DNA from 2 places in the Paenibacillus sp. T2-29 genome. Region 2 is predicted to be linked to the other one. Evidence: a T-box and tRNA genes for the amino acid it is inferred to sense, from the RefSeq annotation. Region 2 holds a T-box; the other holds one or more tRNA genes.
The links. A T-box is a leader RNA that pairs with one kind of tRNA and senses whether it is charged. The one in region 2 lies ahead of argS (arginine--tRNA ligase), so its partner is inferred to be a tRNA-Arg.

Region 1 (5,507 bases), on a different contig from region 2:
TTGGCTCCACCAATATTCCCTGATAGCTCAGTTGGTAGAGCACTCGACTGTTAATCGAGTTGTCACAGGTTCGAGTCCTGTTCGGGGAGCCATATTTTTAATACTTCTGAATTTTATATATAAGGTGGCGGCGTAGCTCAGCTGGCTAGAGCGTACGGTTCATACCCGTGAGGTCGGGGGTTCGATCCCCTCTGCCGCTACTCGGAGAGATACCCAAGTGGCTATAAGGGGACCCTCTGCTAAGGGGTTAGACTGCGAAAGTGGTGCGAGGGTTCGAATCCCTCTCTCTCCGCCATAAATTTATTAAATCAGAATTCATTTTGTAAGGCCCGTTGGTCAAGGGGTTAAGACACCTCCCTTTCACGGAGGTAACAGGGGTTCGAATCCCCTACGGGTCATAATATGGAGGCTTAGCTCAGCTGGGAGAGCATCTGCCTTACAAGCAGAGGGTCGGGGGTTCGATCCCCTCAGCCTCCACCATATTTTATATCGCGGGGTGGAGCAGTTCGGTAGCTCGTCGGGCTCATAACCCGAAGGTCGTAGGTTCAAATCCTGCCCCCGCAATTAATTTCCTATTGGAAATGCCTCTGGAACTGTGGTGTAGAGGCCTAACATGCCTGCCTGTCACGCAGGAGATCGCGGGTTCGAATCCCGTCAGTTCCGCCATTTATATGCATATAGTACGAACTATATGGTATATTTATAAAATTAAATATGGCTCGGTAGCTCAGTCGGTAGAGCAGAGGACTGAAAATCCTCGTGTCGGCGGTTCGATTCCGTCCCGAGCCACCTTTCAAGTGGGAATTGGTAATGTGCCGGTGTAGCTCAATTGGTAGAGCAACTGACTTGTAATCAGTAGGTTGGGGGTTCAAGTCCTCTCGCCGGCACCATTTTGGAGGATTAGCGAAGTGGCCAAACGCATCAGACTGTAAATCTGCTCCCTTACGGGTTCGGTGGTTCGAATCCATCATCCTCCACCAGTTTTATAATCATATGGCGGTCGTGGCGAAGTGGTTAACGCACCGGACTGTGACTCCGGCATTCGTGGGTTCAAGCCCCATCGGCCGCCCTTTGATTCTTAATTTAATGGGGATTAGCCAAGCGGTAAGGCAACGGACTTTGACTCCGTCATGCATAGGTTCAAATCCTATATCCCCAGCCATTAAGAGCCATTAGCTCAGTTGGTAGAGCACCTGACTTTTAATCAGGGTGTCGAAGGTTCGAGTCCTTCATGGCTCACCATTTATAAATTATTTTGCGGTCGTGGCGGAATTGGCAGACGCGCACGGTTCAGGTCCGTGTGGGCTAACCCCCCGTGGAGGTTCGAGTCCTCTCGACCGCACCATATTTTGCGGACGTGGCTCAGCGGTAGAGCATCGCCTTGCCAAGGCGAGGGTCGCGGGTTCGATTCCCGTCGTCCGCTCCATTATCCATACGGCGCCATAGCCAAGTGGTAAGGCAAAGCTCTGCAAAAGCTTCATCCCCAGTTCAAATCTGGGTGGCGCCTTGACTGCTCATTATGGAATTTAATATGCGCCCTTAGCTCAGCTGGATAGAGCGTTTGACTACGAATCAAAAGGCCGGGAGTTCGAATCTCTCAGGGCGCGCCATTTCTTGAAAAATGTATAATGTCGGGATGTAGCTCAGCTTGGTAGAGCACCTGGTTTGGGACCAGGGGGTCGCATGTTCAAATCGTGTCATCCCGATACTGATTTGCGGGTGTAGTTCAATGGTAGAACTCCAGCCTTCCAAGCTGGTAGCGTGGGTTCGATTCCCATCACCCGCTTTTTGCTATAGCGGATTCTTGTTGCCTCAGTGGTGACACCTTATAAATAAAGAGAGCCTGTCTGGGGACAGAGCTCTCTCTTTTTTTGTACATTTATATTCCATAGATTCCACAAAGTGATGGCTATTGTTAGTGCTTGCCATCGGTGTATCTCTCCTGTTCCTGCAGGGGGATACACCGATAACTGATCTAGTGCACAGATTTTACACTGGAATGGTTAGTTGGATAGAGGTTCCCTGATTTGGAGCAGAAGTCATGCTCATGAAGCCGCCTACTCCTCTAGCTCGTTCTTCCATGCTGAACAATCCAACTCCCTCTCCTTTGGATTCTCCAGAGAAGCCCATACCCTCATCCCGAATAGTTACTTTTATTATTTCGTCTTGATCCTCTACATCAACGTATGCTTCTGCTACATCTGCGTATTTAGCCACATTCGTCAGTGCTTCTTGTACAATTCTATAGATTGCTATTTCTTTTCGGATATCAAGGCGTTTACGTAAAGTACATTGAAAATGCACTTCGATTCCGTAATGCGAACAGAAATTTTCAATATAAGTTCTTAGGGCCGGTACGACACCCAAATCATCCAGAACTGAGGGACGAAGTTCCCACGCTAAGCCACGAACATCTTTAATGATATCAGTTACCTGTGTACGCAGATTTTCCAGAGTAGCACTGGGCTGTTCAGCTAGTTGGCTATCTAGTTGAATAATAAGTGAAAACAGGCTTTGACCAATCCCATCATGAAGCTCTCTTGAAAAGCGTTTACGCTCTTCCTCTTGTATTTGCATGACTTGCGTCATCATGGTCTGAAGCTCTGCCTCTACTTTTTTTAATTTAGTTACTTCATTACGGATCGCTAAGTACTGATAGGGTTTACCTTCCTCGTCCATAAATGGAACAATCGTGGTATTCACCCAGTAGTAGCTGTTATCTTTAGCACGATTTCGTATTTCTCCCTGCCATACCTCACCTGAGCGGATCGTAGTCCACAGGTTCTTCATGAAGGCTCGAGTATGATAGCCCGAATTAATGAGGCGATGATCCTGCCCGATCAATTCTTCACGACTATATTGCGAAATCTCACAGAACTTATCGTTTACGTACTGAATAATTCCTCGATGATCGGTCAGAGCAACGATGGAAGATGTATCTAGAGCAAATTTAAGATTGGATAGCTGGTGGAGAGAACTACGCAGTACATGGAGAAAAGGAGAATCTGGTATATGAATTTCCAAATCATTCAGTAGTTTATCGGTTGACTCCCCAAAGGCGGGCTGCAGTAAAGGGTTAGAAGGTTCATTCATAATGGAGCAACCCCTTTTTCAGTGCAAATTTGACCAACTCAGGCCGTGTTTTCAAGTTAAGCTTCTCCATAAGGTTGCTTTTGTGGGACTCTACGGTTTTGACGCTAATCACCAGGTGTTCGGCAATTTCCTTGTTGGCATATCCTTTGGCTACCCATGATAGGATCTCTTTTTCCCGCTCAGACAGGGATTCATACGGTCCGGCTATGCCCTCTTGTTTGATTTTGTCCAGATATTCACTCATCAGGCGTTTGGTTGCATTGGGGTATAGATAGGCACTGCCTTCGGCCACAGACTGGATGGCAGCGAGTAATTCCTCATGAGGTGCACTTTTTAAAATATATCCAGATGCTCCGGCTTGAATGGCTCGGAACAGATATTCCTCATCATCATGCATCGTTAAAATAAGCACTTCTGTATCCGGCAACTGTTTTTTTAATTCGGTGGTTGCCGTGAGACCATCTTTGCCAGGGGGCATACTAAAATCCATGAGCACGACATCAGGTTGTAGCTCCACCGCTTTGCGGATTGCTTCATCCCCGTCTGCTGCATCTCCTACTACCTTAATACCGTTTTTGCCGTCCAATAGGGCCATAAGGCCAGAACGTACGACAACATGATCATCCACTACTAGTATACGAATCAATTAGTCATCCCCTCGAACGGTAAAAAAACCGTGCGTTTTGTCATAATCATAGCAAATTTTAGGGATTTCAATCAACAGAGATAGTTAGATGAGCTTTTCATAATCACTTATATTTATAATTTTATTTTTCTTCAAATATCAATCTATGGAGTGAGAGGGAGAGTACATAACTGGCCAAGGCGATGTGCGACTTGGGTGGCCTTGGCTACATCAGAATCGGTGAATGTCCTCACATCACGGTTACCAACAAGTAGCACACCGTTTGGCAAGTCTCCTGTACTGGAAAAGGGAATGGCTACTGCAGAATGTAACTGTTCGGCCAGCATAAGCGCACATTCTTGACGTAAACGTATACTGCCTGATATTAAAGCGCTAACGGTTACGGTACGCCCCAGACGAACAGCCATCCCGGCAATCCCATGACCGACTTTAAAAGAGATAAGGCGATAGCGATTGTTTCGGCTGCCGGAGGCATAATACCAATGCAACTTACCCCCTGACCTGGACATAGATGCAAGTGCAGTGAGATCCCCATAAACATGATCTCGCAACTGGTTCAGTTCATTTCGCATTTCATCCGTTATTTGTAGCATAGAAGACACATCCTTTATCTTAACCAACTGTAGCTCTAATTTATTGTAATTCCGACAGGTACAAAAGTAATTCAGGGAACCCCCTGATCTATAGGCGCAGGAAACACTGACTTTTCATTAGACTGGGTAATCAATAAGAGGTGGGGCGATAAATGGGGCATTAGATAATTCTGGAAGTGATATTTATCACTGCAAATCAGGGAGTAGAGAGGTGCAAAATCAGGTGTTCTCCCGATAACAACCCAGGAATCAAAACATTATGATAAAGATATCAGGTAAACACGAGGAGGACGCTAATATGCAAGCCACTTGTATGGAACGGTTTAGGGACGAAACGCAGCGCACGGGGATTCAACTTTTTCTGACGGAAGAGCATTTTGAGCTGTTAAAAGATATCATGTCCTGGAAGAAGGTAAAGGCAGGCGTTATGCTTTTTCGAGAGGGTGATGATGCGGAGCAGCTTTATTATATACATTCGGGTCATGTTAAACTCCGTAAATCGACAGAAGACGGTAAAGAATTGATTCTGACTATTCAGCACCAAGGCGATTTGATCGGGGAGTTTAGTGGGATAGATGGGGAAGAGTATAGTTGTACTGCAGAAACAGCCGATGTGTGTGAGTTAGGTGTTGTGCTTGTTAAGGACCTGGAGTCACTCCTGTCTAAGAACGGGGAAATGGCGCTTCAGTTCATACAGTGGATGGCAATGAAGCAACGAATTATGCAATCACGGTTTCGGGACTTACTGTTGTATGGTAAAACGGGGGCACTAGCGTCTACACTGATCCGTGCAAGTAATACATGTGGTGTAGCTGTGAAGGATGGCATTTTACTGAACATGAAGCTAAGTCACTCCGAACTGGGCGAGATGATTGGAGCAACGCGCGAAAGTGTGAATCGGATGCTGAGCTCGCTAAAAGAGCAGGGAACCTTGGATACGAGAGACGGAAAAATCGTCATTCATGACCTGAAGGTGTTGCGTGCCATGTGCTGTTGTCCTTCGTATGGCCACTGTGCCCATGAGATTTGCAGGTTATAAAATGATGAGCATCGTTAGGCGGGGGCTAAAAGACTCCGTCTAATTGTAAGTCTTCTGACAATAAGCAAATAAAAGGAACGAGTATTATAAATATCAAAAAAATCGACGACGCGTTTAGCGGCAAATCAACGATATA
Region 2 (14,602 bases):
CGGTAATACGGATATTTTGAAGAAAATGAACCGAAAATATACTCGTGAGCGTGTTTTGGAGCTGGCAGCGAAGATAAAAGCGGCTGTTCCGCATGTTTCTCTGACAACAGATATTATCGTAGGTTTCCCGGGTGAAACAGACGAACAGTTCGAAGATACACTATCTCTGGTGCGTGAAGTGGGCTATGACTTTGCCTATACATTTATTTATTCACCACGTGAAGGCACGCCAGCGGCTTCGATGGAAGATAATGTGCCTATGTCGGTCAAAAAAGAGCGTCTCCGGCGTCTGAACATTGCTGTGAATCAAAACAGCCTACGCTTTAATAGTCGATTGCGTGGTGAGGTGGTTGAAGTGCTGGTGGAAGGCGAGAGTAAAAATGACAGCAAAGTGCTTGCTGGTCGGACTCGTTCCAATAAGCTGGTTCATTTTGAAGGTTCTAAGGACCTGATTGGTTCCTTTGTCCAAGTAAAAATTACAGAGCCTATGACCTTCTACATTAAAGGTGACTTGGTTCAAACGCCAGTAGCGGTTAACGGATAAAAAGAATAGTCTAGCGGCCTGCATGCGGTCTGATTAAAGGGCTGCATGCAAGACCATCTAAGTGAAAAAAGGAGCGATGGACAATGACAGAGGAGCGGTTGCAACAAACAGAACTTCAATCGGCAGCGCGCCAGCATGATCATTTGGTCAATCGCGATATGATATTGGCAAAGGCCAAAGAGTTGGCGGGTATTCTGGGCAGCAGTGAGGAAGTACAGGTGTTTCGGAAAGCAGAAGAAAAGATTCAGGATCATGAGCGCATCCAGCAACTGATTGCAACGATGAAGAAGAAGCAAAAGGAAATCGTAGCATTTGAATCTTTAAAGAATCAAAAAATGATTGCCAAAATAGAAGCTGAACTTCAAGAGCTACAGGAGGAGCTTGACGGTATTCCAATTGTAACGGAGTTTCAGCAGAGTCAGGTAGAAATTAATGAGCTGCTGCAGATGGTGATCACGGCCATCCGTGATACGGTTGCTGAAAAGGTGAACGTAGAAGAGGGAAAGACTACTTCCTCCTCGAATTGCAGTGACTAGAATAAGATTTATGGTGTGGAGGCTTAGCTTCCACGCCTTTTTTTCGAAAGCAATTACTCATTGTAAATGTTCATGAGATACCAAAAGAATTGCGACATCATAGATGGGATGAAAGCGAGGGAATGGTAAGTTGCGTAAGATGCTAGAGGGTGAAGAAAATACTTTTTGGGAGTACTTAGGATGTGAGCTGATTACAGCTGATGCTAACGAGGCACATATCGCTTTGGAGGCCAAACAACACCATACCAATGTGATGGGGATTGTACATGGGGGGGTGCTCACAACATTGATGGATCAGGCGATGGGGATGGTCAGTATGGCTTCACGAAATATGGATTCATGTGTAACAACGAATCTTAACGTTCATTTCTTGTCAGCCATGAGACAAGGACGGCTGGAGGTTAAGGCACGGATTGTTCATCAGGCAGGCCGCACCATAACCACTCAGGCAGAAGTGAGGGATAGTGAAGGTACGCTCGGTTGTACAGCTACAGCAACCTTCCGAGTATTGCGTCAACAAGCAAGTGATTCAGGCAAGGCCTGACGCTTGACAAAAATTTTTATTATGTCATAATGAATTTATCAAAACGATATAATATGGTGATGCCAATGGATAGCAATCGTATAAACGAAGAGGCGCAGAAGGCGTCTTATAACATTAAGAAATACCGTACCCCGGATGGTGCTCCGGCGGATATCGTAATGTTTACTTTAACGAAGCGTGAGCGCAAGACGGTAACAAAAACATTGCCGATTCGTGAGCTGAAAGTAATGCTCATCAAGCGCCGTAGTTGGCCGTTTGCGGGACGCTGGGCGTTGCCTGGAGGGTTTTGTCAAGAAGATGAATCCATATATGGAGCGGCCAAGCGGGAACTGTTAGAGGAAACGGGTGTAGATGGCGGGCATCTGGAGTATTTGGGCGTATATAGTGGACCAGGTCGTGATCCGCGTGGGTGGATTATATCGCATGCGTTTTTTGCACTGGTAGAGGAATGGATGCTAGAGCAGCGTCAGGCGGCTGATGATGCTTCTGAGGTTGGGTTATTTACGATCAGAGAAGCGTTGGAGGAATTGGAGCTGGCGTTCGATCACCGGGATATCATAGTTGATGCTTATCGCAAAATTCAGTTGCAGATGCTTCAGACAACGATAGCCAAGCAGTTTTTACCGCCACATTTTACACTGGGTGAATTGTATCAGGTGATTCAGAGCGTCGTACCGGATTTCGAAGAGCCGAATTTTATTCGCAAAATAACATCGACTCGTAGCAGACAGGGAATACTGGAAGAGGTGCGGGATGAGAATGGCAAACCGCTCAGTTCCAATCAGTATTCACAAAGACCGGCCCAGTTGTATCGCTTTAGTGATAGAGTACCGCGTTTATCTATCTATACGTAACTTTTATTGGAATAGGTCACGCATAGAGTGTACAACCTCACTTTGATGATAAGGAGCTGACTGTACGATGAAGGCACTGATTGTTATTGATTACACGAAAGATTTTGTGGACGGTAGTCTGCCTGTGGGGCAACCTGCAATTGAGCTAGATGAACGGATCACAGCTATTACGCAGGCCTACGTGGATCAAGGGGACTTTGTTGTCATGGCTGTGGATTTACATGAGGAGAACGACCTCTATCACCCGGAGAGTAAGCTGTTTCCTCCACATAATATACGTGGAACCAACGGACGACAATTGTATGGTAAACTCCATAGCCTTTATAAGCAACAAAGTGATCGTATCTATTGGTTGGATAAAACACGGTACAGTGCTTTTGCTGGTACGGATCTGGAACTCAGGTTGCGCGAACGCGGGATTCTGGAAGTTCATTTGATTGGTGTGTGTACAGATATATGTGTGCTGCATACAGCTGTAGATGCTTACAACAAAGGTTTTGCTATTACCGTATACAAGGACGCTGTGGCGAGCTTTAATCAGGCGGGACATGATTGGGCTTTGGGCCATTTTGAGGGAAGTCTTGGAGCCACGGTGCGGTCGGCTGAAGATACGCTTTTGCTCCAGAAGAAGTAAAATAACTGAACGATTGTGCACCAATGTCCGATAACAAATTAGAGCCGGATATTGCTGAATCTGGGCAGATAAGACGGTATGCCGTCACCAATCCAGGGACAGTCAGAGAGGATGATACGATGAAGTCAACAAGCCTCGCATTACATACAGATAAATATCAGATTAATATGATGTACGCCCATTGGGTGAACGGAAGTCACCAACGTAAAGCTGTGTTCGAGGCGTATTTTCGTAAGCTTCCTTTTGGCAATGGATATGCCGTGTTTGCTGGTCTGGAACGCATTGTGAATTACATTTCAAACTTGCGGTTTACAGAAGAGGACATTCGCTATCTGTCAGAGCAGGAGGAAAAGTACGATCCCATGTTCATGGAGGCATTGCGCCAGTTTAAGTTTGGCGGAACGGTCCACTCGATGAAGGAAGGAGCGCTTGTTTTTCCGAATGAGCCTCTGGTACGTGTTGAAGGAACCATTATGGAAACGCAGCTTGTCGAGACGGCATTGTTGAATTTTATGAATTACCAGACACTCATTGCGACAAAAGCATCACGTATCAAACAGGTGGCAAGTGACGATACACTGCTCGAATTTGGCACACGACGTGCGCAGGAGGCAGATGCAGCTATTTGGGGAGCACGTGCTGCTTATGTTGCAGGTTTCGATGCGACTTCTAATATGCTGGCAGGCGAACACTTTGGGATTCCGACAAAAGGGACACATGCCCATTCATGGGTACAAACCTTTATGACGGAGCAAGAGGCGTTCGACGTGTATGCGAAGGTTTTGCCAGATCAGGTTACGCTACTGGTAGATACCTTTGACACGCTGGAGAGCGGTGTTCCCCATGCGATTCGGACAGCAAAGATGCTGGAGAGTCAAGGAAAGCGTATGAATGCCATCCGTTTGGATAGCGGTGATTTGGCTTATCTATCTATTCAGGCACGGGAAATGCTGGATGCTGAAGGTTTGGATTACGTACAAATTGTAGCTTCCAACGATTTGGATGAAAATACGATTTTCAATCTAAAAGCCCAAGGGGCACGTATTGATGTGTGGGGTGTAGGAACACAGCTGATTACAGCTTCAGATCAACCTTCACTGGGTGGAGTGTACAAGCTGGTTGAGCGGGAAGTGGACGGTGAAATGCTGCCGACGATTAAAATCTCGGGTAACCCGGAAAAAGTATCTACACCAGGCAAAAAGGATGTATACCGTATTGTGGATAAGAAGAAAGGGAGAGCTGTAGCTGATTACATTTCTTTCCCGGATGAAGAACGTCCGCGTAATGGTAAGCGCCTGAAGCTGTTTAACCCTTTGCATCCATATATGAAGAAGTATGTAGAAAATTATGAAGCTGTACCGATGCTTGAACCTATTTTTGTAAATGGGCAGAAGGTATACGAGCTTCCTGAACTGGATGAAATTCGTGCCTATCATGCATCACAGTTGAAACTGTTTTGGCCAGAATATTTGCGGAAGCTGAACCCTGAAATTTATCGCGTAAATCTTAGTGAGAAGGTATGGGAGCTGAAGCAAAAGCTGATTGACAGCTACATGCAGCCCGAAGTTGAAGAAAAGGAATAATGTGAAGAGGCACCTCATCTATGTATGGGGTGCCTTTTTTGTATCTGCAATGTGTAAATAGGAGCTTATTTATAAATTTCTCTCATTACATGACGCAGCTCAGGGACAATAATGCGTTCCATTGCCAAACGAACGGCTCCGCGGGAGCCAGGCATAGAAAACACAGCTGTCTGGCCCACAGTGCCCGCTACAGCCCGGCTTAATATAGCTGCTGATCCAATGTCCTCAGCAAAGCTTAAGTAACGGAAGATTTCTCCAAACCCAGGTAGTTCCTTATCCAGTAGAGAGGAGACGGCTTCATATGTAGTATCACGCGGAGAGATGCCAGTACCACCTGTTAAAAGTACAGCCTCGATGTCCTCATGTGCCGCAGCTTCGGCTACCAACAGCCGGATTCCTTCATAGTCGTCCTTGACGATAACATATCGAACAACCTTGTACCCATTCGTTTCTAGTAGTTCCTTGAGCAGTCGTCCCCCAGTATCGGTTTCCATGGTACGTGTATCCGAGACGGTCACGACCATGCAGTTAACCTGTTGCGGAGATTCCTGTCGGTGCTCCTCTACAGATGTTATATTCATTACAATGTTCACTCCTTGATCAGTGGTTAAGCATACTCTTTTTTTACAATAGAGGAATGACAGACTGGATGCAAGTCAGAAACAAAGGCTAAAAAGTTATGTGATTAATATCCTTGCGCTTACACCTTGGAATATAGTACACTTCCTTACATAAGTCGGGATTTTCTGGGTTTATTTTGTTGAAAGCGCGAACATCAAATGATTAATTTCAAGGTTCAGCGGGTAATAGTACAGCAGGATCAACAACTGGGAGGTAATGTATTATGAATCATTCATACCAAAAATGCGTGGATGCTTGCCTGGAATGTATGAACGCTTGCAATGTATGCTATGTAGCAAGTTTGAAGGAATATGATCTAGCTATGCTGCGTGAATGTATTCGAGTGAGTAGGGAATGCGCAGAGATATGTGGGTTTGCTGCTCAAATGTTGCAGCGCGGAACGGATTTTGCCGAGGAAATCTGTGAGCTATGTGCCAAAGCCTGTGAGGTATGTGCTGCTGAATGCAGCAAGCATTCCCATAATCATTGCAAACATTGTGCAGAAGCCTGCCGTCATTGTGTTGAAGCCTGTCGCCAATTGGTGGCAGTGTAATTACATATACAGAACTAGTCCCTGAAGAGGGAATAAAAGGTTGCTTTCTACTAAATAGGTTTGTATAATGGTGGGAATTAACGTCAAGGAACGGGAGAGTAGCAACGGAACCGTATCATTACAGCGAGCCGGAAGAGGTGAAAGCCGGTATGAAATCCGATGTGAAGCGCACCCGGGAGACGGTTGATCCAACGATAAAAGCTTCTAGTAGATCAGCCCGGCAGACACCGTTATTTGTCAATGGAGTGAAATCGCGATTTTGTGTAAGCTAGCTTTAGCTATACAACCGATTTACGAAGAGTGGTACCGCGGGATATCGAAGTTCTCGTCTCTTGATTATATCAAGAGGCGAGGGCTTTTTTTGTTAGATCTTATAAAAAGAAGGAGAGAGGAACATGTTGTTGATGATTGCTACCCAAGCTATTGTAGCTCATACGGGCTTGGAGGAGAAAGAAGTTTTATCTTTATTCGAGGTGCCTCCGCAGCCTGAATGGGGAGATGTGGCGTTTCCCTGTTTTGTGCTGGCTAAAAAATTTCGAAAGTCTCCACAGCATATTGCAATGGAATTGGCAGAGCTAGTAAGCCATGAAGCGGGTCTAACTGCTTCAGCATCGGGTGCCTATGTAAATATTACATTGGATCGATCTGTTCATATTCCACCAATGATTGCTGAATTGAGCAAGGCTGAGTTTCTCAAGCCCAATATCGGATATGGACAGCGAGTAGTGATTGATATGTCTTCGCCCAATATTGCCAAACCATTTGGTATCGGTCATCTTCGCTCTACTGTTATTGGTGCCGCCTTGTATCGCATACTTGGTGAAACCGGATATGTGCCGATTAGTGTGAATCATCTAGGGGATTGGGGGACACAATTTGGCAAGCAAATTGCGGCCTATAAAAGATGGGGCAATGAGGAGCAGCTACAACATGATCCGATCGGGGAATCGTTGAAGCTATATGTCCGTTTTCATCAGGAGGCCGAGCATGATCCGTCTTTGGATGATGAAGGCCGCGAGTGGTTCCGACGTTTGGAGCAGGGGGATACTGAGGCTCAACAACTGTGGGAGTTTTTTGTTGAAGTCAGTCTGGGTGAATTTGACCGTATGTACCAACGTCTTAACATTTCGTTTGACCATGTGTTGGGGGAAAGTTTTTACAATGATAAAATGCAGGCAGTTGTTGCCCAATTAAGAGCAAAAGGACTGCTGGAAGAAAGTGATGGAGCGCTTGTGGTTCGTCTGGAAGACGAGCAACTGCCGCCGTGTCTTATTTTGAAAAAAGATGGGACTACCATTTATCCCACCCGTGATCTGGCAACAGCGATTTATCGTCATGAAGTGATGAAGGCTGATCGCCTGCTGTATGTCGTTGGCGGGGAACAGAAGTTACATTTCCAACAGGTATTTGCGGTGCTGAAGCATGCAGGGGAGACATGGGCAGAGCAATGTGAGCATGTACCGTTTGGTTTAATGCGGTTTGCAGGCAAAAAAATGTCCACAAGACGCGGCAAGGTGGTGAAACTGGAGGAAGTGCTGGATGAAGCTGTAGCGCGTGCTCAAGCCATCATTACGGAGAAAAATCCCAATTTGCTGGAGCAACAGGCAATAGCTGAAGACGTTGGCATCGGAGCGATTATTTTTGGCGATTTAAAAAATAACCGTCTGAATGAAGTGGATTTTTCGTTAGAGGAGGCACTGACCTTTGAAGGTGAGACTGGCCCTTATGTGCAGTATACTCATGCGCGCATACGCAGTCTTTTGGAGAAAGCTCACGCCCGCTCTGATGTTGATTCTAATTCCAGTGACAACGTCCTTGCCCAAGACGGGCATTCTCCTGATTTGAATATCGTTTCGGATGAAATGCTGGGTGACGCAGGCTGGGCGCTGCTTAAGCAGTTGGATCGCTATCACGGACAGCTAATACGTGCTGCTAGGCAACTGGAACCTTCGGTTATTGCGAGATTTGCATTAGATACAGCACAAGCGTTCAACCGTTTTTATGCTAAGGAAAGGATTGTCGATGGTGGACAGTGGCGCATTCAGTTGGCGGAACAGACTGCGGATATGCTGGCAAGTACACTGCGACTTCTTGGACTGAAAGCTCCTAATCGGATGTAAGCTACCACAAGTGGGTATTTTTGTTAGGTACACTGCTGCTTTTGCTAGCTAAATTACTGCGAGTCAGCTCTTTTTCTCTAAAAGGTGCTGCAAAAGGAAAACTGTCATAGACACTTTTGGGTTTGCATGGATATGGTGAGCGGAAAAGAGCAAGACGGGTTACACTAATAGCTAAGGTATTCCATTGTTTTGCAACCAATTTGTGCATATTTGAAACATTTGATGGTTTTATTGCGTCCGTAAGTATAGAAGCAAAGTAAACATGGAGGTGTATCTCATGATTAAAAATAAAAGCGTGGCAGCTGCGCTGCTTGTCGTCTGTTCATTGGCTGTGGCTACGTCGGCTTCTGCTTTTCGAGATATAAAGGGAGCTGAGCAGGAGAAGATCGTAAGTTCACTTCAGAATAAAGGAATTATTCAAGGGATAACCAAAGATAAGTTTGCACCAGATCAAACACTCACGTATGCACAAGGAGTACACTTGGTTGTTCGTGCGATGGATTTTCAGGTTATGCCTGATTTCACCACGGGCTCCTTTGCAAACATTCCGGCTTCCGCATGGTATGCCGATTCCTATCGGATTGCAGTCCAGCACCAAATCCCTCTGTCACCGGATATTGATCCGAGCACCCGTATGACAAGGGAACAATTCGCGAATATTCTGTACAAAGCCGTGAGTGCAACAGGTGAATATCCTACGGTTCGTATGTTCATTAATGTAGCAGATGGCAAAAAATTAGACCAAGAGTCGAACGAAGCAGTGCAATTTCTCCTGTTGACCAAAATTGCAAAATTGGACAAAGAAAGCAACTTTAACCCGGATCGTAAAGTAACACGGATGGAGGCAGCAGAAATGGTCTACCATGCATCCGAGTTTGTACAAAGTTATAAACCGGTGCAAGCCACTCCGGAAAATCCAGCTGAGCCTGTAGATCCGGTTCAACAAACTAATATTAGTATGAGCATAGAGAAGGCGAATGACCAACAGAACAAAGTGACCATCACCCGTCTGCAGGCACCTAATCCAGGTTACCGCATTGAAGTGGATCACATCGACTACGTAGATGATACGAATGCAGTCATTTACTACAAGCTGACTAGTCCAAAACCAGGGGAAATGAATATTCAAGTCATTACGGATACCCACACCAGTACATTGGTAGACAGTAAGTATAAGGTTACGCTCAAAGCAGTCGATGGAACCGTGCTTCCGCCCACAGGAACAGGCACGTCTGTAGCTAAATAAAACTTTAAGCCATATGTCAATATATAAAATAAAGCCAGCGAGTTCCCCCCATAAGAATGGAGACCGCTGGCTTTTTCTTGCTAAATGTTAATTGTAAGCCCAAGCTCTAGTATTATTTAAGCTTTAAATGCGACTTTGCCTGTAAGCAAGTCATTTTGCACAGGATGTGTAGCTGAGGAAGACGCAGATTCTGCTGCAACCGTTCCTGACTGGAGTTGATACATTTGGAAGTAACGTCCGCCTTGGGCCATAAGCTCGTCATGGCTACCCCGTTCAACAATTTCACCCCGATGCAGCACCAAAATTTGGTCTGCACTACGAATGGTGGACAAACGGTGGGCAATGATAAAGGTCGTACGTCCCTTTTTGAGCACCTCAAGAGCAGATTGAATGAGTGCTTCCGTTTCGGTATCAATGTTGGCGGTAGCTTCATCCAGAATTAAAATGGCAGGATCAAAGGCTAACGCGCGAGCAAACGAAATAAGCTGGCGTTGCCCGGCGGATAAGGTACTGCCTTTTTCAATAACAGGCTCATCAAATCCTTGGGGCAAATGGGCTAACAGTTTGTCGGCTCCAACGTCATGCAGCGCTTTATTCACCTGTTCTCTCGTAATTCTGCTGTCGCCGAGACTGACATTAGAGGCTACCGTACCTGTGAACAAATATGGATCTTGAAGAACAATACCCATATGATGGCGAAGCCATTGCTTAGGAATATTTTTGACAGGCGTTCCGTCAATGGTGATCGACCCTTTTTGCGGATCATAGAACCGGAATAGCAGGTTGATAATCGAACTCTTACCTGATCCGGTATGCCCGACAAGGGCAACCGTTTGACCAGGCTGTGCTGTAAAGGAAATATGCTTAAGCACATCATCCTTTTTGTAGGCAAAGGAAACGTCGTTAAATTCTACCTGGCCTTTGTAACGCGGCATAGTACCGTCTGTCACTGGCTCTCCAGTTTCGTCCATCAATTCAAATACACGTCCTGAGGATACGATGGAAGTATCCAGTACGGCGAGCTGGTTGACCATACCCGTAATAGGTTGGAACAATCGACCCAACACATCGACGAAGGCATACAATACCCCTAATGATATCGCACTACCTGTAGTGCCAAGCGCTGCAGATCCAAAATACCACAACACGACAGCGAAGGCGAGGTTTCTCAATACGTTGACCAAATTATGCGAAGTAAAAGCGTTCAAATTCAGCATTTTATTCTGATGCTTCATATAGTCATCATTCAACTCTTCAAACTCTTGCTGTGTTTGTTTCTGATGCCGGAATACGCGAATAATGGACATCCCCTGAATGGATTCATTGATAATCGCATTAATCTCACTGAGTCTGGACCGAATGATCGTGTTATAGCGAGTTGCAACCTTGCGGTACAATATGATCCATAAGATCAGTAACGGTACAATAAATAGAGAGATCAGACCCAGTCTGAAGTCCAGTAAAAAGAGTGCAACATATACCCCTATCATCGTTACAATCCCTGAAGTGAAGTTGGAGAGTACAGCCACAAACAAATCTTTGACTGCCTCCGTGTCATTCGTAACACGGGATACGACCTTGCCTGCGGGTAAGTTATCAAAAAAGTAAACTGGCAAGCGCTGAATGTGTGCGTAGAGATCAAGTCGAAGCTTCTGAATGACCTTGTTCGCCGAGGATTGCAGCCAGTATGTTTTGCCGAATTCGGCAAAAATCGAAACGACCAAAAAGAAGCAATACCACCCAATCAGCTGAAAGATGCCGGGCATTTCTGGTTTATAAAAGCTATACAGCTCATCAGCGGTTAAAGCCTTGGCTTTGTAATGAAAGGTGTCGGAGCTGCGTGTCACGGTCAACGTACCGTTCGTAAAGGATCGGTTACCATCCGCTACTTGGACAGAGCCATCGACAAATACAAAAGATTTGCCAACTTGTAAAATCCTCGCTTCGCGCCCTTTGGCCTCCCCGGCTTCAAAGCGATCTTCACGTTTAAAATGGGTTCCAGCATAACTTACAGCGCCGTCCACACTAGTCGTCTCATAAAATGGTTTTTCAATAGCGAGCATATGGTCGTCAATCATCGTTTTGGCGATGAAGGGACCGGCCAGCTCGGCGGCTACTCCAATAGCCAAGGCGATAAGAGCGGCAATAAAACCCGCTTTGCTCGTCAGTGCATACTGGAACAGTCTTTTGCCGATATTGGGTTTCATTAGGATACCTCCCCTGAGGTCAGATCAGATTCCACTTGTTGCCGTTCATATTGTTGTCGGTACCATCCGTCAGCCTGAAGCAGCTCGTTGTGGGTTCCTTCCTCAATAATGCGTCCTTGCTCCAGCACGACGATCCGGTCTGCATGCTCTACAGCCGATAGACGGTGAGTGGAGATCAAGGTTGTTTTACCCGAGCGCTTATGCCGGATATTGTCAATAATACGTGCTTCCGTGCGAGCATCTACTGCTGACAGTGCATCGTCGAGCACTAGAACATCTGGATCACCGATAAAGGCGCGCGCAAGCGAAACACGCTGCTTCTGACCGCCGGACAGGGCGATGCCTTTTTCTCCGACCAGTGTATCCAGCCCATCGGACAGGGTACCCAAATCTTGGTCAAAGGCAGCCGTACGGATCGCTTCCATGATGTCGCCATCATCTGCCCCGGGCTTCCCGAACTGAATGTTCTCGCGCACCGATTTGGAGAACAAGATTTGTTCTTGCGGCACGTAGCCAATCCAGCTGTGTAATTGTTCTACTGCAATGTCCTCCAGCCGGGTGCCGGAAATTAAAATATCACCACTGCCAGTCGGATATTCATGCAATAGCTGTTTGAGCAAAGTGGATTTCCCGCTGCCTGTTCGACCAACGACACCTAGTGTTTCTCCGCGTTTGAGCTCCAGGTTCACATGTGACAGATTGTCAACAGTGGAGGTAGGATAACGGAAAGTCACGTCTTTCATGGTGATGGATTCGGGACGATCCACTGGAACAGGTTGAGCTACATTCTGAACGTCTGGCTGGACATCGAGAGTTTCATTGACCCGGTCCAGAGAAGCGCTACCGCGCTGCATAATGTTAATTAGCTCGCCAATAGCAAACATCGGCCAAATCATCATTCCTAGATACATGTTAAAAGATACTAGTTCGCCTAGCGTGATATCGTTATGAAATACCAGATAAATACCATACCCGAGACCGATAACGTAGCTAAGTCCTACACATAAACGGATCGTTGGTTCAAAGAGAGCATCCATCCGGGCAACTGCCAAGTTTTTACGGAACACATCCTCAGTAATATCGGCAAAACGTTTTTCGTCCATTCGTTCTTGCACATAAGCTCGAATGACACGGATACCTGCCACCGACTCCAACACTTGGTCGTTCATATCGCCAAATGCATCCTGTGCCAGTGTGTAACGCTCATGTACGGCTTTACCGTAAATACTCATGGCCAGCGCAATAAAAGGAAGGGGCAGAATGGCCGCCAGTGTTAGCTTCCAGCTAATCAGGGTGCCCATGGCAACCAATACAACGGTAAGGTAGACAGTGGAGTCTGTTAATGTCAACATACCGAAGCCTGCTGTACTTGCTACAGAGCGAAGGTCGTTCGTGGCACGAGCCATCAGATCACCTGTACGATTGCGTTCAAAAAATGGAGGGGTCATCCGCAGCAAATGATTCATAAAACGTGTACGCAATAGGCGCTCCACCAGATTAGCACCACCAAACAGCTTGTGCATCCATATGTACGTAATGTAGTAGATGATGGCAAGAATCCCTATGATGTACAAAATATAACGCCAAAGCGAGGACCAGGAAATCGAACCACGTACAATCTCATCAATGGCGCTGCCTAGCAGCCGAGGTGGAGCGAGCTCCAAAACGCCAACCGCAATCAGCAAAAACAATCCAATGGAGTATCGGCTTCGTTCTCTTTTAAAAAACCAGCCTAAATTTTTGAGTACTGAAAACAAGAGGAATCCCATCCTTTCATGTCAAGTTCATTCGAGAGTTGTGTACCATTTTGAAGAAACAACAGCGGCTTGCTGCCATAAGTATAATTCGGCAACAGGCGCAAAAAAGGCATACCGTCCGCAGACGATATGCCTTAAATCTCAATATCATATGGCGCGCAGGTATTCTCAGCATACTCGCCACTGAAAAACTGCTTAAACGCAGGCAGCCACTCGTATTAAACCATACAACAGGAATGGCCCAATTCTGAAGGATGCGACAGGGGAGATGCTCCGGTATGAAGTTGTTGTGTTTGTAGATGTGGGTGAAATACAATCATAAATTTTAGCACCGGAAACACTCCTTTCTTTCTCAAAATGGGTTCATTCTTACATGAGTTATCGTTCAAATTGGTAATAAATTTCAAAATGGATCTCGTATGGTTGAATCTTAACACCCTCTTTTGCGAATTGTCAAACCTTTTTCAAAAAAATGTATATGACTTGTCCAGGAAGCCGCATGGGGAGAGACGGTTGGTCGTTATTTCAAAAGATGCTATGATATAATTGCCAAGACGTCATTTGTACAAGGAGATGAGCATAACGCATGAGCATACAGGTAACTGAACCTGCGGCACAGTGGTACATTAAGGAGCTTGGTTTGAATCGTGGAGATTCCATCCGTTTTTTTGTTCGCTATAGTTCCGGCGGTGGGTTGCATCCAGGCTTTTCTCTGGGAATTGCCGTAGAGCCTCCGCAGCACCCCGCATTACAGCATGAAGCGGCTGGCATTACGTTTTATATGGAGGATCAGGATTACTGGTATCTGAAAGGCCATCATCTGGAAGTGAAGTATTTGGAGGAACATGACGACATTATTTACACCTATGAAAAAGATGAACAAGCTTAATGCCTCCACGTTAAAAATAGCGTGCCAGTAATGGTTTATGGACATGAAAAGCGGCGGAGTATCGTGTGGCAGGAGATGAACCTGCACATGATACTCCGCCGCTTTATTGTGGTTAGGGCAGGTTGTATGTTAAGGGTTGTTAAACATCGGACCATCGACTGCAAAATCAAAATCATCAATATCGTACACATGTACAGGTACGGAAGCTTCGATAATGCGGTGGATCCAGTCCAATTGATCAGTCAGGATGGGTAATGCTTCACGCTGAGCTGTCAACACCAGTTCGGTTTCAATCGGATCAAAATATTCTCCGTAATGCGCCGTATCAACTGCATTAATGACAATGAGTGATGTATTGGCATCGAATAGGATCGGCAAGCTTTTCGCCCAAGGCATCTGAAGGGCACGTCGAATTTTTTTCTGATTCAACGGTTCTTCAAAATAACTGATCAGTTCACTTACCTTTTGCTTCACATGTTGATCGTCCATAGGGTTATCCATGAGAGGCTCTGTG

Region 1: it encodes a tRNA-Arg, which carries the amino acid that the T-box ahead of argS (arginine--tRNA ligase) is inferred to sense. The anticodon was not compared.

Annotation. Positions count from the first base shown of each region.
Region 1 covers NZ_JBREVE010000022.1:487-5,993, reverse strand. Annotated here, with positions in the region: tRNA gene ACU1JV_RS28005 (tRNA-Asn) at 17-92, shown strand; tRNA gene ACU1JV_RS28000 (tRNA-Met) at 127-200, shown strand; tRNA gene ACU1JV_RS27995 (tRNA-Ser) at 204-295, shown strand; tRNA gene ACU1JV_RS27990 (tRNA-Glu) at 327-398, shown strand; tRNA gene ACU1JV_RS27985 (tRNA-Val) at 405-480, shown strand; tRNA gene ACU1JV_RS27980 (tRNA-Met) at 491-564, shown strand; tRNA gene ACU1JV_RS27975 (tRNA-Asp) at 590-666, shown strand; tRNA gene ACU1JV_RS27970 (tRNA-Phe) at 717-789, shown strand; tRNA gene ACU1JV_RS27965 (tRNA-Thr) at 815-890, shown strand; tRNA gene ACU1JV_RS27960 (tRNA-Tyr) at 895-980, shown strand; tRNA gene ACU1JV_RS27955 (tRNA-His) at 997-1,069, shown strand; tRNA gene ACU1JV_RS27950 (tRNA-Gln) at 1,088-1,162, shown strand; tRNA gene ACU1JV_RS27945 (tRNA-Lys) at 1,167-1,242, shown strand; tRNA gene ACU1JV_RS27940 (tRNA-Leu) at 1,258-1,345, shown strand; tRNA gene ACU1JV_RS27935 (tRNA-Gly) at 1,352-1,426, shown strand; tRNA gene ACU1JV_RS27930 (tRNA-Cys) at 1,437-1,507, shown strand; tRNA gene ACU1JV_RS27925 (tRNA-Arg) at 1,534-1,610, shown strand; tRNA gene ACU1JV_RS27920 (tRNA-Pro) at 1,633-1,706, shown strand; tRNA gene ACU1JV_RS27915 (tRNA-Gly) at 1,716-1,786, shown strand; gene ACU1JV_RS27910 (PAS domain-containing sensor histidine kinase) at 1,990-3,093, opposite strand; gene ACU1JV_RS27905 (response regulator) at 3,086-3,739, opposite strand; gene ACU1JV_RS27900 (GAF domain-containing protein) at 3,883-4,332, opposite strand; gene ACU1JV_RS27895 (Crp/Fnr family transcriptional regulator) at 4,631-5,371, shown strand.
Region 2 covers NZ_JBREVE010000003.1:463,564-478,165, forward strand. Annotated here, with positions in the region: gene miaB (tRNA (N6-isopentenyl adenosine(37)-C2)-methylthiotransferase MiaB) at 1-544, shown strand, start outside; gene ACU1JV_RS11780 (RicAFT regulatory complex protein RicA family protein) at 628-1,080, shown strand; gene ACU1JV_RS11785 (PaaI family thioesterase) at 1,220-1,624, shown strand; gene ACU1JV_RS11790 (NUDIX domain-containing protein) at 1,690-2,478, shown strand; gene ACU1JV_RS11795 (cysteine hydrolase family protein) at 2,546-3,112, shown strand; gene ACU1JV_RS11800 (nicotinate phosphoribosyltransferase) at 3,232-4,695, shown strand; gene ACU1JV_RS11805 (MogA/MoaB family molybdenum cofactor biosynthesis protein) at 4,761-5,276, opposite strand; gene ACU1JV_RS11810 (four-helix bundle copper-binding protein) at 5,540-5,869, shown strand; T-box leader at 5,947-6,205, shown strand; gene argS (arginine--tRNA ligase) at 6,265-7,989, shown strand; gene ACU1JV_RS11820 (S-layer homology domain-containing protein) at 8,267-9,235, shown strand; gene ACU1JV_RS11825 (ABC transporter ATP-binding protein) at 9,352-11,442, opposite strand; gene ACU1JV_RS11830 (ABC transporter ATP-binding protein) at 11,442-13,199, opposite strand; gene ACU1JV_RS11835 (HesB/YadR/YfhF family protein) at 13,786-14,088, shown strand; gene ACU1JV_RS11840 (hypothetical protein) at 14,218-14,602, opposite strand, start outside.